3 regions of the Clostridium sp. 'White wine YQ' genome follow, and region 2 is predicted to be linked to each of the others. Evidence: riboswitches for the same ligand, from Rfam matches in the RefSeq annotation. Region 2 holds a riboswitch; each other region holds the start of a gene.
What was found. Region 2 has a riboswitch for S-adenosylmethionine ahead of PTZ02_RS18730 (trans-sulfuration enzyme family protein). Riboswitches for the same ligand answer to the same signal wherever they lie in the genome.

Region 1 (4,271 bases), on a different contig from region 2:
AGTGATAAATCATAAGCAGTTGTCTTGTGGTCATCTTCATAAAGTCCAGAAGGATTTACAAAAGTAGTATTATTCGCACCTAATTCTTTAGCTGTTTTATTCATAAGTTCAACAAATGCATCTTTTGAACCAGAGACATGTTCAGCTAGTGCTTCAGCACAATCATTAGCCGAAAGTAAGAGCATTCCATATAGTAAATCCTTAACGGTAAATACTTCACCTTCTATTAGACCGATTCTTGTTCCATCAACTGCAGTAGCACTTTTGGTTATGGTAACTTTTTCATCAAGCTTTGAATTTCTTAAAACCAATAAAGCAGTCATTACTTTTGTAGTAGAAGCTGGTGCAAGTGATTTCTCACTATTCTTACTGTATAGAATTTTTCCTGTAGTTGCATCCATTAGTACTACACCATCAGCTTCTAAATCAGGAACAGAAGGAGCTGCGCTTACATTTTTATTAAATATTAATGTAAAAGAAATCATCAATAGTAAAAAATAAGAAATTTTTCTCATAATATCCCCCATTATGTCATATTTCATAAAAATAAGTATAACAAAAATGTGGTCAAATTACTATATAAATGAGGTGTTTTTGTCAATAATTAATTATATATTAAAATTTAAGGAGGAAAACATGAGAATTACAAGGAAAGAAAAACTAATAGGAATCGTAATACTATTAATAGTTCTAACCTTAGTTGCGGGAATATATACATATATAAATATCCCAAAGCCTTTATCGGATAAAGAAGTGGAAGGTATGTTTGTAGAAGAGACTTCAAATGACAATAAAACTACGACTACAACAAATAATAGTGGAAACATAGTTGTTGAAATTAAAGGGGAAATTAAAAAGCCGGAAGTATATATAATGGAGAAAGGATCGATTATTAAAGATCTAATCGCAGAAGCTGGTGGATTAACAGAGAAAGCTGATACAAAGAATATAAATTTAGCCAAGGAACTTCAAAATCATGAGTGTATTGTTATAGGAAATATTGATAATAAAGCACAAAACACACAAGGATCATTGGCATCCTCATTGCAATCTGGAAAATCTCAAGATGGAACAATTAATATCAATACAGCAACTGAGGCTGAGCTAGATACATTACCTGGTGTAGGGAAAGTAATGGCAGGAAAAATAATAGAATATAGAGAAAAAAATGGAGGCTTTAAATCTATCGAGGAACTGAAAAAAATTGATAGAGTTGGTGAAGGAACCTTTGATAAATTGAAGGATAAAATTTCAATATAGATAGATATATAATAAAAAAACCTAGAAATTGGAAGGAATTTATATTAGAATTAAATTATATTATTTTAAGGGGGATTATTTATGGACGTATTAGTAAATGTTGGTTTGAGTGTTTTGTTCGGACTTGTTGGTATAGTTATTATGTTGATTGGATATATTATTTTTGACAAAATAATACCAGCTGATTTCAATAAAGAATTAGAAAAAGGAAATTTAGCGGTGGCTATTGTGGTTGCTGGATTACTAATATCTATAGCTATAATTGTCTCAAAAGTGATAGCATAAACATAATAAACATAAAAATGAAAGTTTTAAAATTTTAAAGGTATTCATTTATAAAATTTAAAAATTTCGCTTAAAAATTAAAAACTTCTAAAAAATTAAACATTTCTTATTGCATTTAATTAATATTTATATTATAGTAATAGCAGACAAATTAATATTAACGAATTCTTATCGTGAGCGGTGGAGGGACTGGCCCTGTGAAGCCCGGCAACCAACATAGGTTCCATTTAACTTGTGTATGGTGCTAATTCCTGCAGTTATTTTTTAACTGAGAGATAAGGGAGTAAATTGCAGTGGCTATTTTTCAGCGCTTGGGTTTATTCCCAAGCGCTTTTTATTTATCCGGATAAACAAAGGACATGTGGAGGTAGCTTAATGATTCAAATTAAAGGCTTAAGCAAAAGTTTTAATGAAACAGAAGTACTTAAAGATATTAAATTAAATATTGAAGAAGGACAAATTTATGGTCTTATAGGCCACTCTGGGGCAGGGAAATCTACTCTATTAAGATGCATCAATGGATTAGAAACTTATGACTCTGGAAGTTTAACAGTTATGGGACAAGAAGTTTCAGAACTTTCAACTAAGGAAATTAGGGAATTTAGAAAAAATTTGGGGATGATATTTCAAAATTTCAATTTGTTACAAACAAAAAATGTATTTGACAATGTAGCACTTCCTTTAGAAGTTTGGGGATACAGTAAGGCAGATATTAAAGAAAAGGTATATAAACTATTAGATTTAGTAGGGCTTAGAGAAAAAGAAAAGAGTAAGCCATCTCAATTAAGCGGGGGGCAAAAACAAAGAGTTGCAATAGCAAGAGCATTGGTTTTAGATCCTAAGATATTATTATGTGATGAGGCAACATCAGCACTAGATCCTAAGATGACAAAGGATATTCTATCTTTATTATTAAAAATTAATAAAGAATTAGGCATCACAATAGTAGTAGTTACTCACCAAATGGAAGTAGTTAAAGAAATATGTGAAAAAGTTGCGCTTCTAGAAGGTGGAGTAATTAGGGCAGAAGGAAATGCAGAAGAACTATTCTTAAGACCAGGACTAAGTTTAAAGAAATTCTTAGGAGAAGAAGAAGAGGAAACTCTTCCGGAAGTTGGTGTAAATATCAGACTATTCTTCCCAAGAGATTTAAGTGAGAATTCATTAATTACTAAGATGGCAAGAGAACTTAATATAGACTTTTCTATAGTATGGGGCAAACTTGAAAAATTTAGAGATGATGTGTTAGGTAGCTTAGTTATAAATGTAAATAGTGAATATAAAGAAAAAGTAGTTGAATACTTAAAGAATGAAAATATCAGCTGGGAGGTGCTATAAATGTGGGAAAGTATATTATTGCCGGCAATTGAAGAGACACTTATAATGACGTTTTTTTCTACATTATTTGCTATAATAATTGGATTTATTCCAGCAATTATAATGATAATTACTGCACCTGATGGATTAAAGCCTAATAAGGTTTTATATAGTATATTAGACGGAATAATTAACATATTAAGAAGTTTACCATTTATTATTTTAATGGTAGTTCTAGTTCCTTTTACTAGAACAATAGTTGGGACAACTATAGGCATTAAGGGGGCTATTGTTCCATTAACTATATCAGCAGCACCATTTGTTGCAAGGGTTATTGAGTCAGCACTTAGAGAGGTTGATAAAGGAGTAATTGAAGCAGCAAGATCTTTTGGGGCAAGTAATACTCAAATAATTTTCAAGGTAATGCTTAAAGAAGCTATGCCAAGTATAATTTTAGGTATCACTTTAACGATTATAAGCATCGTAGGATACTCTGCAATGGCAGGTGCAATAGGAGGCGGAGGCCTAGGAAGTGCAGCTATTAATTATGGATATAATAGATTTGATAATCAGATAATGTTTTATACAGTAGTGGTATTAATTGTATTTGTTCAAGTATTACAAAGCCTAGGTAATTTTATTTATAAGAAACAGGTAAAATAGATATATTAATTATAAAAACAGGGAGGACTTATTATGAAAAAAAGAGGATTATTATCATTAGTATTAGTAGGAGCGTTAGCTCTAAGCTTAGCAGCTTGTGGAAAAAAAGCTGATGATAAAACTATAACAATAGGAGTTACACCAAAACCACATGCAGAAATAGTGAATGCTATTAAGCCATTAGTTGAAAAACAAGGATACACTTTAAAAGTTGTTGAATTTAATGATTATAATACACCAAATACAGCACTTAATGATAAGGAATTAGACGCAAACTTCTTCCAGCATCAACCATATTTAGATGAAGTAATGAAGAATAAAGGATATAAGTTAGCAACAGTAACTAAAGTTCATAGTGAATTAATGGCCTTATATTCTAAAAAAGCTAAATCAATAAATGATTTAAAAGATGGAGCGACTATAGCTATTCCAAATGATGCTACAAATGGAGCAAGAGCATTGAAATTACTAGCAGCTAACAACTTAATCAAAGTTAAAGATGGAGAATTAATTTCATCAAAAGATGTTACAGAAAATCCAAAGAACTTCAAGTTTAAAGAATTAGATGCAGCTCAATTACCAAGAACATTAGATGATGTAGATGCAGCTGTTATAAATGCAAACTATGCTTTAGATGCAGGATTAAATCCAACTGATAATGGATTGATAGCTGAAAAATCAGATTCAGAATTTGCTCAAAAGTATGCAAATATTTTAGTTGTAAGACAAGGTGATGAAAATAGTGA
Region 2 (4,271 bases):
TGGAATAGCTGCATGAGACATTTTAGCTGGATATGAAACTATAGTTTCCACTCCTCCTAAGGATACTGCAAAAGCTGCATTTTCTATATTATTTAAGAAATATTTTGTTTGTTCCAAAGTCTTAAACTTAAAAGAAAGTACTGCTCCAGCTCCTGACGCTTGAGAGAAGTGAATTTCTTTTCCTGGATGTCCTTCTATTCCTGGATAATAAACCTCTTCAACTTGTTCTTTTTCACTTAACCACTTAGAGAGTTTTCCGGCTGTTTCTTGATGTGCATCTAGTCTTACTTTAAGGGTTTTAATTCCCCTAAGTAATAACCAGCAATCCTGTGGTCCTAATATCGCCCCGAAAGAATTTTGAATTGCATATATTCTATCTGCTAAGTCCTTATTTTTTGCTACTGCTAAACCACCAACTACATCACTATGCCCACCTATAAATTTAGTTGCACTATGTACCACAATATCTGCTCCTAAGTCTAAAGGTTTTTGAAGATATGGTGACATAAAAGTATTATCTACTATAACAAGTATGTCCTTTTCTTTTGCTATTGAGATAGCACCTTTTAAGTCAGTTATCTTTAATAATGGATTTGAAGGTGTCTCTAAAAATATTGCTTTTGTATTTTCTTTAATAGCTTTTCTTATATTCTCTACATCAGAAGCATCTACAAAAGTAAATTCTATATTGAATCTGCTTAAAACTTTAGTAGTTATTCTATAAGTTCCCCCATAAACATCTTCACAAATTACTATGTGATCTCCTGCAGAAAATATTGATAAAACTGATGAAGTGGCTGCCATTCCAGATGAAAAAGCAAATCCCTTATATCCATTTTCAAGCTGTGCTATAGTGTTTTCTAATGCTTCTCTTGTAGGATTTCCACTTCTTGAATAATCATACTTCCCAAAGTTATCGATATCTCTTTGATGATAAGTTGATGCTTGATATATTGGTATACTTAATGCCCCAGTTTCTTCATCTATTTCGTTGCCATTATGAATTAATTTTGTTCCAAATCTCATTTATATCACCCCAATGCATATTCTAAATCTTCAATTAAATCATTAACATTCTCAATTCCAACAGAAAGTCTAAGAAGCGTTTTTGTTACCCCAAGCTTTTCTTTTATTTCATCTGGAACCTCTGCATGTGTTTGAGTTTGAGGATATGTAATCAAGCTTTCTACTCCCCCTAAGCTTTCAGCAAAAGTTATAACCTTTACTTTCTTTAATACCTTTGCTACATCCTCCACATCTTTAACTTTAAATGAAATCATTGCTCCAAAGCCAGTAGATTGTTTTTTAGATATTTCATATCCCTTAGATTCTGGGAGTCCCACATAAAATACCTCTTCTACCTTTGGATGCTTCTTTAAGAATTCAGCGATTTTTATTGCATTTTCTTGGCTTTTCTCCATTCTTATATGAAGAGTCTTAATACCTCTTAATAAAAGCCATGAATCAAATGGTGATAATGTTGCCCCAGTAGATTTATGATAAAATCTTAATTTTTCATCTATTTCCTCATCATTTGTTGCTATGAATCCTGCTAATGTATCATTGTGTCCTCCTAAAAATTTAGTTCCACTATGAACTACAATATCAGCACCTAAGCTTAATGGTTTTTGGAAATATGGTGTTAAAAACGTATTATCTACGATTACCTTAATTCCCTTTTCTTTTGCAATTTCAACTATAGCTTTTATATCAGCAACCTTCATCATAGGATTTGATGGAGTTTCAACAAAAATTGCTTTAGTATTTTCTTTAATATTATTTATTACATCATTTAGATCTGTAGTATCAACAAATGTATGTTGAATTCCAAAAGGTTCATAAATATCTCTAAATAATCTAAAGGTACCTCCATATAAATCATCTGAAACAATAATATGATCTCCTGCCTTAAACAAATTAATTATAGCTGTTATGGCTGCTACCCCTGTAGAAAAACCTATGCCCCATTTAGCTCCCTCTAACTTAGCAACCGTACTCTCTACTTCTTCTCTCGTAGGATTTTGAAGTCTAGAGTAATCATATCCAGTACTTTCATTTAAACCACCATGTTTGAAGGTAGCCGTTTGATAAATTGGAAAACTTATTGACCCTGTTAGTGGATCAAATCCTTTATCTCCATGTACTGCTGTCGTTTCAAATCTTAATACGTTTTTTTCACACTCTCCACACATATATAATGCCCCCTTAATATTTTTGGAAAATAAAAAATGCCAGAGAATAAACCCTGACATTGTGATAAACAGCAACAGAAATCTATTCTCATCTACCAGTTAATTAAAACTGCAGGAATTAGCACCAATACATAAGTTAAATGGAACCTACGCTGGTTGCTGGGCTTCATAGGGCCAGTCCCTCCACCTCTCGTGATAAGATTATAAAATTATTATTTAATTTATAAGTATTATATACACCTTTTGGTTTTTTTGTCAAACCTTTTTATGAAACTTAAGATATATATTTTAAATTTATTTCTAATATCCAAGTTCCTCATTTAAGAAAATCACATGGATTCTATCCTTATCCCCTTGGCTTTTTATCACTGTATATTCTCTACATATCCTATCTGGTGATTTACAATCCATGCAATAACCAACCCTAGTACAAGGAGTTGCTTTGTTAAGTCTCTTTGCATTTGCCGGAGCTGAAACTGCCCTATTTCTCTTTATTGCTTCATCTAAGTCCTTAACTATTTTATTAATTCCAGCTACTATTATTACCTTATCTGGTCCATATAATATAGCTGCTACTCTATTACCATTCCCATCAACGTTATATATTTCACCACTTTCAGTTATTGCATTAGAGCTAGCAAAATATGCATCACTAAAAAATGATTGTCTAAATATATTTTTTATTTCTTCTCCTGTTAAACCTTCTTCATATCTATCTAAAAAATCATATCTATTACTTCTTAAGTGTTCTATTACCCCTGTTTCAAAAAGTGTCATTGAACCACCACAAGCTACTTTAGAACCTTCTTTAACAAGTTCCTTGATTTTATCAATTAACTCATCCTTCGAATTTACAAGGTATCCGTTCATATTATTTTTATTTAGTGCATCTATTACTCTCTCAATTTTTTTCTCTTTAACATAAGCTATACTACTATCCATAACTATCCCCTCCTAAATAATATTATATCACCATAATAAATTAAAAAAAATTAGGAATCCCTTTAAAGGATTCCTAATTTATAATTATCTTTATGTTATTTTCCTGCTCCACAGCACTTCTTGTATTTCTTTCCGCTTCCGCATGGACAAGGATCATTTCTTCCAATTTTGTTTTCGTTTCTTACTGTTTTAGAATCTTTGTATTTTCTAGCTATTTCTTCTCTCTTTTCAACAGAGAAAATTCCATCCCATTGTGGTAACTCATACAAATACTCAGCCTTAGCATCTAACATATTAAAGTATAAGTTCTCAAAATCTATATCAAAAGTTAATTCTTCCTCTGCAGTAACTTTTTCTAAATCAAATGGAGTCTTTAAACTATCATTAACACCATCCACAAATCCCATTACAAACTCATTAGATGCATTAAATTCTTTAGCCAAAGCTTCTATGCTTATTTTGACTACTTCATTGTGGTTAGCTAGTAACTTTTTGTAAATTCTAGTTTCTATGTCACTATATTCTTCCCAAAAAGCTTCTTCTCCTCTTGTTTTAACATATTCTACAACCATGTCGGTCCATTGTTTGTAAAGACTCATTTTATCTTCTCCTCTTCTTTAATTATGTTTATTATAAGGCTTTTATGAACTTAATCAACTATTACGACCAAAACCCTATGAAAAATTATACTAAAGCTTATATGTAATAGCAAGTTATCCCTGTTTTTCCAAGGAATAGCTTGCATCTTTTTCACAAAAACTACATACTCCTTCTTGAACCTTCTCCAAGATTGGAAATGTTTCTTTCTCTACAATGAATTCATCTAAAGCTTCGTCTATATGTTCCTCACATGCTAATATTTTGTTATCCATATAGTTTTCTCTCCTTTTAGAATTCTATATAATTACTTGGTCTATGCCTTTCAGCAATTGCTACTCCAAGATCTACATTTACCTTAATATTGTTCTCATTAAGTACATTAATTACTGTTTGATATGCTAAATCAGGGTGATTATTTGTATTACTTAAGTGACCTAAAAATAAATTCTTAAGCTTTCCATTAGAAAATAAATCTACTATAGCTTTGCCACAATCTTCATTTGATAAATGGCCTATTTCACTTAAAATTCTTCTTTT
Region 3 (4,271 bases), on a different contig from region 2:
TTAAATCGCCAGATACAATAATAAAAGCCTTAAATAATAGAATTGAGCATGGTATATTTGGATATACCAAACCTGATAAAGAGCTAGTAGAAACTATAGTAGAACATTTTAAGAGGGAATATAATACAGAGATAAAAGAATCATGGATAGTATGGCTTCCAAGCATCGTGCCAACTATAAATGTAGTATGTCAGATGATTGAGGGCTCTGTAATGATAAATACACCGGTATACCCTAACATAAGAAAAGCACCTGTAAATGTTAATAGGGAAGTAATTGAAGTTCCATTAAAGAGAGAACAGGGTAAGTATACTTTTGATTTTGAAGAAATGGAAAAATCGATAAGAGAGGATACTAAACTATTTATATTATGCAATCCACATAATCCTGTAGGAAGAGTTTTTTCTAAAGAGGAGTTAGAGGATTTAGCAGAGTTTTGTGAAAGGCATGAGCTAATCCTATGTTCTGATGAAATACATTGTCAGCTTATATTTGAAGGAAAACATATTCCACTAGTGTCACTTGGAGATAAAGTATCTCAAGGTATAACTCTTATGAGCCCAGGAAAAACATATAATCTTCCTGGAATACCAATAGCCTTTGGGGTTATACCAAACACAGAATTAAGAAAAAAGTTTCTTAGAGCATCAGAAGGATTGCTACCGCATCCAGGAGTTTTAAACTATGTTGTATGTAAAGAAGCATATAAAAATGGAGAGCCTTGGAGAAAAGAATTATTAGAATATCTAAAAGGAAATTTAGAATTTTTAGAGTGCGAATTTAAAAGCAGATTGCCAGAATTAAAATTAACTCCGGTGGAAGGAACGTATTTGCTTTGGATAGATTTTAGAGAAACAGGCATTAAGGATCCATATAAGTTTCTATATAAAAAGGCTAAAGTTATTCTTTCAGATGGAAAGGATTTTGGTGAAGAAGGATTTTTAAGGCTTAACTTTGGATGTAGAAGAGATACATTAGTTAGAGCTTTGGATAGAATTGAAAAAGCCTTGAGGGAAAATGAAAAAAATAGTTGAGATTAAATAAGGGAACTCAGCAAATACTGAATTCCCTTTATATTTAGACATAAGTTTCTGTTATTTGATTTCAGAGATAATATTTCCATCTTTGTCTAGCAGCACGTAGGTAGCAGTTGAATTTTCACTTGGAAGGTTAAATACTGCAAAATCTTTTCCATTTGATATTTCTGCTTCTTCCGTTGTTGAATTTGAGGTTATTTTGATTTTATTGACATTAGTATTTGAAAAATCTCCAAATACTATAAAGTATTTTCCTATAGTTTTAGTATTAATTTTAGTAGTTGACTCATATTGTTTAGTAGGAACAAACCTATTATAAAGGAATTTATGTCTATCAAATTCAATAATACCAGTTGAATTTTGGGACTCATAAATACCAATGATATTATCGTTTGTTGATATTATTTTATCGACTTTTATAGACTTATCATCAAATTTTTTAGAAGTAGTTTTTGTAATAGAATCTATAGGTGTATCTGTTGCAATGCTTTCACTCATAACTCCACCTAAATAAACTATGATTAATATTGATATTATTGCAAAGCTGTTTAATAGTAGTTTAATGTTTATCTTTTTTGACCCTTTAGTGCCTTCTGAATCTTTATGTTTATTTTTTTCGCTCATATATAAACCCTTCCTGTAGTTAAGTAATAAGTATATTATATCAGTATTGTAAGAATAAAAAAATATTTACAATATTATCATGATAGTGTATAATTTATTCAAACTTATCTAGAGTGGTGGAGGGACTGGCCCAATGAAACCCAGCAACCTATAAGTTATCATTTGACTTAGTGGGTGCTAATTCCTGCAGTGTTTAACTGGAAGATAAGGATATTATTTGGGGAAATCGCGTTATATAAACCTAAAGGTAATATCCTTTAGGTTTTTATTTTTTAAGGGGGTATTTATATGTTTATTAAGGATATTTTTGAGAGTAGGAAGGTAGTTTATTCTTTTGAGATCTTTCCACCAAAGACTACATCTTCACTTGAAACAATATACACAACACTAGAAAATCTTGGGGAATTAAAACCAGACTTTATATCAGTAACCTACGGAGCTGGTGGGAGTACAGTAGATAATAAAACTACACAATTATCTTCACTAATTAAGAATAAATATGGTATTGAGGCACTTGCACACTTAACCTGCATTGGATCAACAAAAGAAGATATCAATAATATTCTAAATGACTTGAAGAAGAATAATATTAATAATATCCTTGCACTTAGAGGAGATATTCCAATAGGTCAAACTAATAATGGGGAATTTTCCTATGCTTATGAATTAGTTAATCACATTAAAGATCAAGGAGATTTTGGGGTCAGTGCTGCTTGTTATCCAGAAGGGCATATAGAATGCAGGAATTTAGAGCTTGATATAGAGAGACTTAAGCAAAAGGTAGATAATGGTGCTGAACACTTAGTTTCTCAGTTGTTTTTTAATAATGAAATATTTTATAATTTTCTTGATAGAGCAGATAAAGAAGGAATCAATGTTCCTATTGAAGCAGGAATAATGCCAGTAGTGAATAAAAAGCAAATCGAGAGAATTAGCAGCCTTTGTGGTGCGCAGTTACCAGCTAAATTCTTAAGAATGATGGACAAATATGAGCATAACCCTGAAGCTTTAAGAGATGCAGGAATAGCATATGCAGTAGAGCAGATAGTTGATCTATTATCATCAGGAGTTAGGGGTATACACTTATATACAATGAATAATCCATTAGTAGCAAGAAGAATAACAGAAAATATAGGAACTATAATTACTACATTAAATGAAAAGGCAGTTATTTAAAAGGAGGAAACAAAATGGAAAAAGTAGAAAGTTTTGAGTTAGATCATAGAATAGTAAAGGCACCTTATATTAGAAAAGCTAAGACTCTAGATGGTAGTTTAGGGGACAAGGTAACTAAATTCGATTTAAGATTTACACAACCTAATAAGGAAGCTATCCCAACAGCTTCAATTCATGGATTAGAACATCTTTTAGCAGGTCTTTTAAGAGAAGAATTAGATGGAATAATTGATTTATCTCCAATGGGATGCAGAACAGGATTCTATCTAATAGTTTGGGGAGATAGAGAACCTGTAGAAGTTAAACCAGCTTTAGAAGCAGCACTTAAAAAAGTATTAGTTGCAGATGAGATTCCAGCAAGAAATGAAATTCAATGTGGTAACTATAGAGATCTATCACTTTTTGGTGCAAAAGAATATGCTAAAAAAGTTTTAGAAACTGGTTTTTCTCTAAATGTATTCGGTGAATAAATAATATAGAGACTTAAGGTATTTAAATGCCTTAAGTCTTTTATTTTAAAATATTTTATTCTTTTTTAAGAAAGCTAAAATATATAGAACAATGGACAAGGAAATGTATGCAGTAATTCCTAATATACTTTTTAAGTATAGAGCATATGAATTGCTATTTATATAAATCGCAAAGAAAACAAAAGCCAACAATAAAAATGAAAATATATATAATGATGCTCTAATACTGTTTTTATTTGTTTTACTTATTTTAATTAATTTAGGAAAACTCAAATCTGTTTTCGTTTTTATTTGATAACTTAATAAAAGAATAAGTGAACTTGAAATAAGAATCCAACCTATCTCTTTTACGTCAAATGTTTGGACTGAGTGAATTAACTTATTAGTTATAGTAAGTCCAAAAATAAAAATTGTAAATAAACATGTAAGTTTAAGAGAATCAAGGAAAGCTTGGGTTTCTCTCTCATCTTTTTCTTTAATAAATAACTCTACAGCAAAGTTAACTATAATACAAATAATTGCTAGTCCTATGATTATTAAATACTTATTCATCTTCCACATCCTCCTGTAATAATTCAAAGATATCATCAACTCTTTTATCAAAATATTGAGCTATTTTAAAGGCTAATTTTAATGATGGATTAAAGGTTCCACGTTCAATTTCTAGTATTGTTCCTCTAGACACATCTACATCTTCTGCAAGCTTTTCTTGTGTTATATTTTTTTCAGCTCTTAAAACCTTCAAATTAGTTTTGAATATTTTAGACTTAGCCATTTTTAGTTACCTCCGGTAAGTTTTGGTATAAATTGATTGTATTATATATAATATAAAATGTCAAATATATAATACATTTTGTGTGATATAAATAACATTAAATTTTGAATTATAAAATTCTAATTATTGAGAAAAATAAATCTGAGAAATAATAAAGGAGTGATTGTATGCTTAATGAGAAGGAAAAAG

Region 1: it holds a riboswitch for S-adenosylmethionine, as region 2 does, so the genes downstream of both, PTZ02_RS11280 (methionine ABC transporter ATP-binding protein) here and PTZ02_RS18730 (trans-sulfuration enzyme family protein) in region 2, are expected to answer to the same signal.
Region 3: it holds a riboswitch for S-adenosylmethionine, as region 2 does, so the genes downstream of both, metF (methylenetetrahydrofolate reductase [NAD(P)H]) here and PTZ02_RS18730 (trans-sulfuration enzyme family protein) in region 2, are expected to answer to the same signal.

The regions. Positions count from the first base shown of each region.
Region 1 covers NZ_JAQYUU010000001.1:2,267,896-2,272,166, reverse strand. The annotation lists gene PTZ02_RS11295 (D-alanyl-D-alanine carboxypeptidase family protein) at 1-515, opposite strand, end outside; gene PTZ02_RS11290 (helix-hairpin-helix domain-containing protein) at 637-1,260, shown strand; gene PTZ02_RS11285 (DUF350 domain-containing protein) at 1,342-1,545, shown strand; SAM riboswitch class I at 1,711-1,827, shown strand; gene PTZ02_RS11280 (methionine ABC transporter ATP-binding protein) at 1,921-2,883, shown strand; gene PTZ02_RS11275 (methionine ABC transporter permease) at 2,884-3,525, shown strand; gene PTZ02_RS11270 (MetQ/NlpA family ABC transporter substrate-binding protein) at 3,559-4,271, shown strand, end outside.
Region 2 covers NZ_JAQYUU010000011.1:53,312-57,582, reverse strand. The annotation lists gene PTZ02_RS18735 (trans-sulfuration enzyme family protein) at 1-1,026, opposite strand, end outside; gene PTZ02_RS18730 (trans-sulfuration enzyme family protein) at 1,032-2,192, opposite strand; SAM riboswitch class I at 2,278-2,394, opposite strand; gene PTZ02_RS18725 (lactate utilization protein) at 2,493-3,134, opposite strand; gene PTZ02_RS18720 (SEC-C metal-binding domain-containing protein) at 3,230-3,733, opposite strand; gene PTZ02_RS18715 (CxxH/CxxC protein) at 3,848-4,006, opposite strand; gene PTZ02_RS18710 (MBL fold metallo-hydrolase) at 4,023-4,271, opposite strand, start outside.
Region 3 covers NZ_JAQYUU010000001.1:424,000-428,270, forward strand. The annotation lists gene PTZ02_RS01970 (MalY/PatB family protein) at 1-1,034, shown strand, start outside; gene PTZ02_RS01975 (hypothetical protein) at 1,095-1,661, opposite strand; SAM riboswitch class I at 1,763-1,872, shown strand; gene metF (methylenetetrahydrofolate reductase [NAD(P)H]) at 1,950-2,837, shown strand; gene PTZ02_RS01985 (S-ribosylhomocysteine lyase) at 2,852-3,307, shown strand; gene PTZ02_RS01990 (hypothetical protein) at 3,353-3,859, opposite strand; gene PTZ02_RS01995 (helix-turn-helix transcriptional regulator) at 3,852-4,082, opposite strand; gene PTZ02_RS02000 (hypothetical protein) at 4,250-4,271, shown strand, end outside.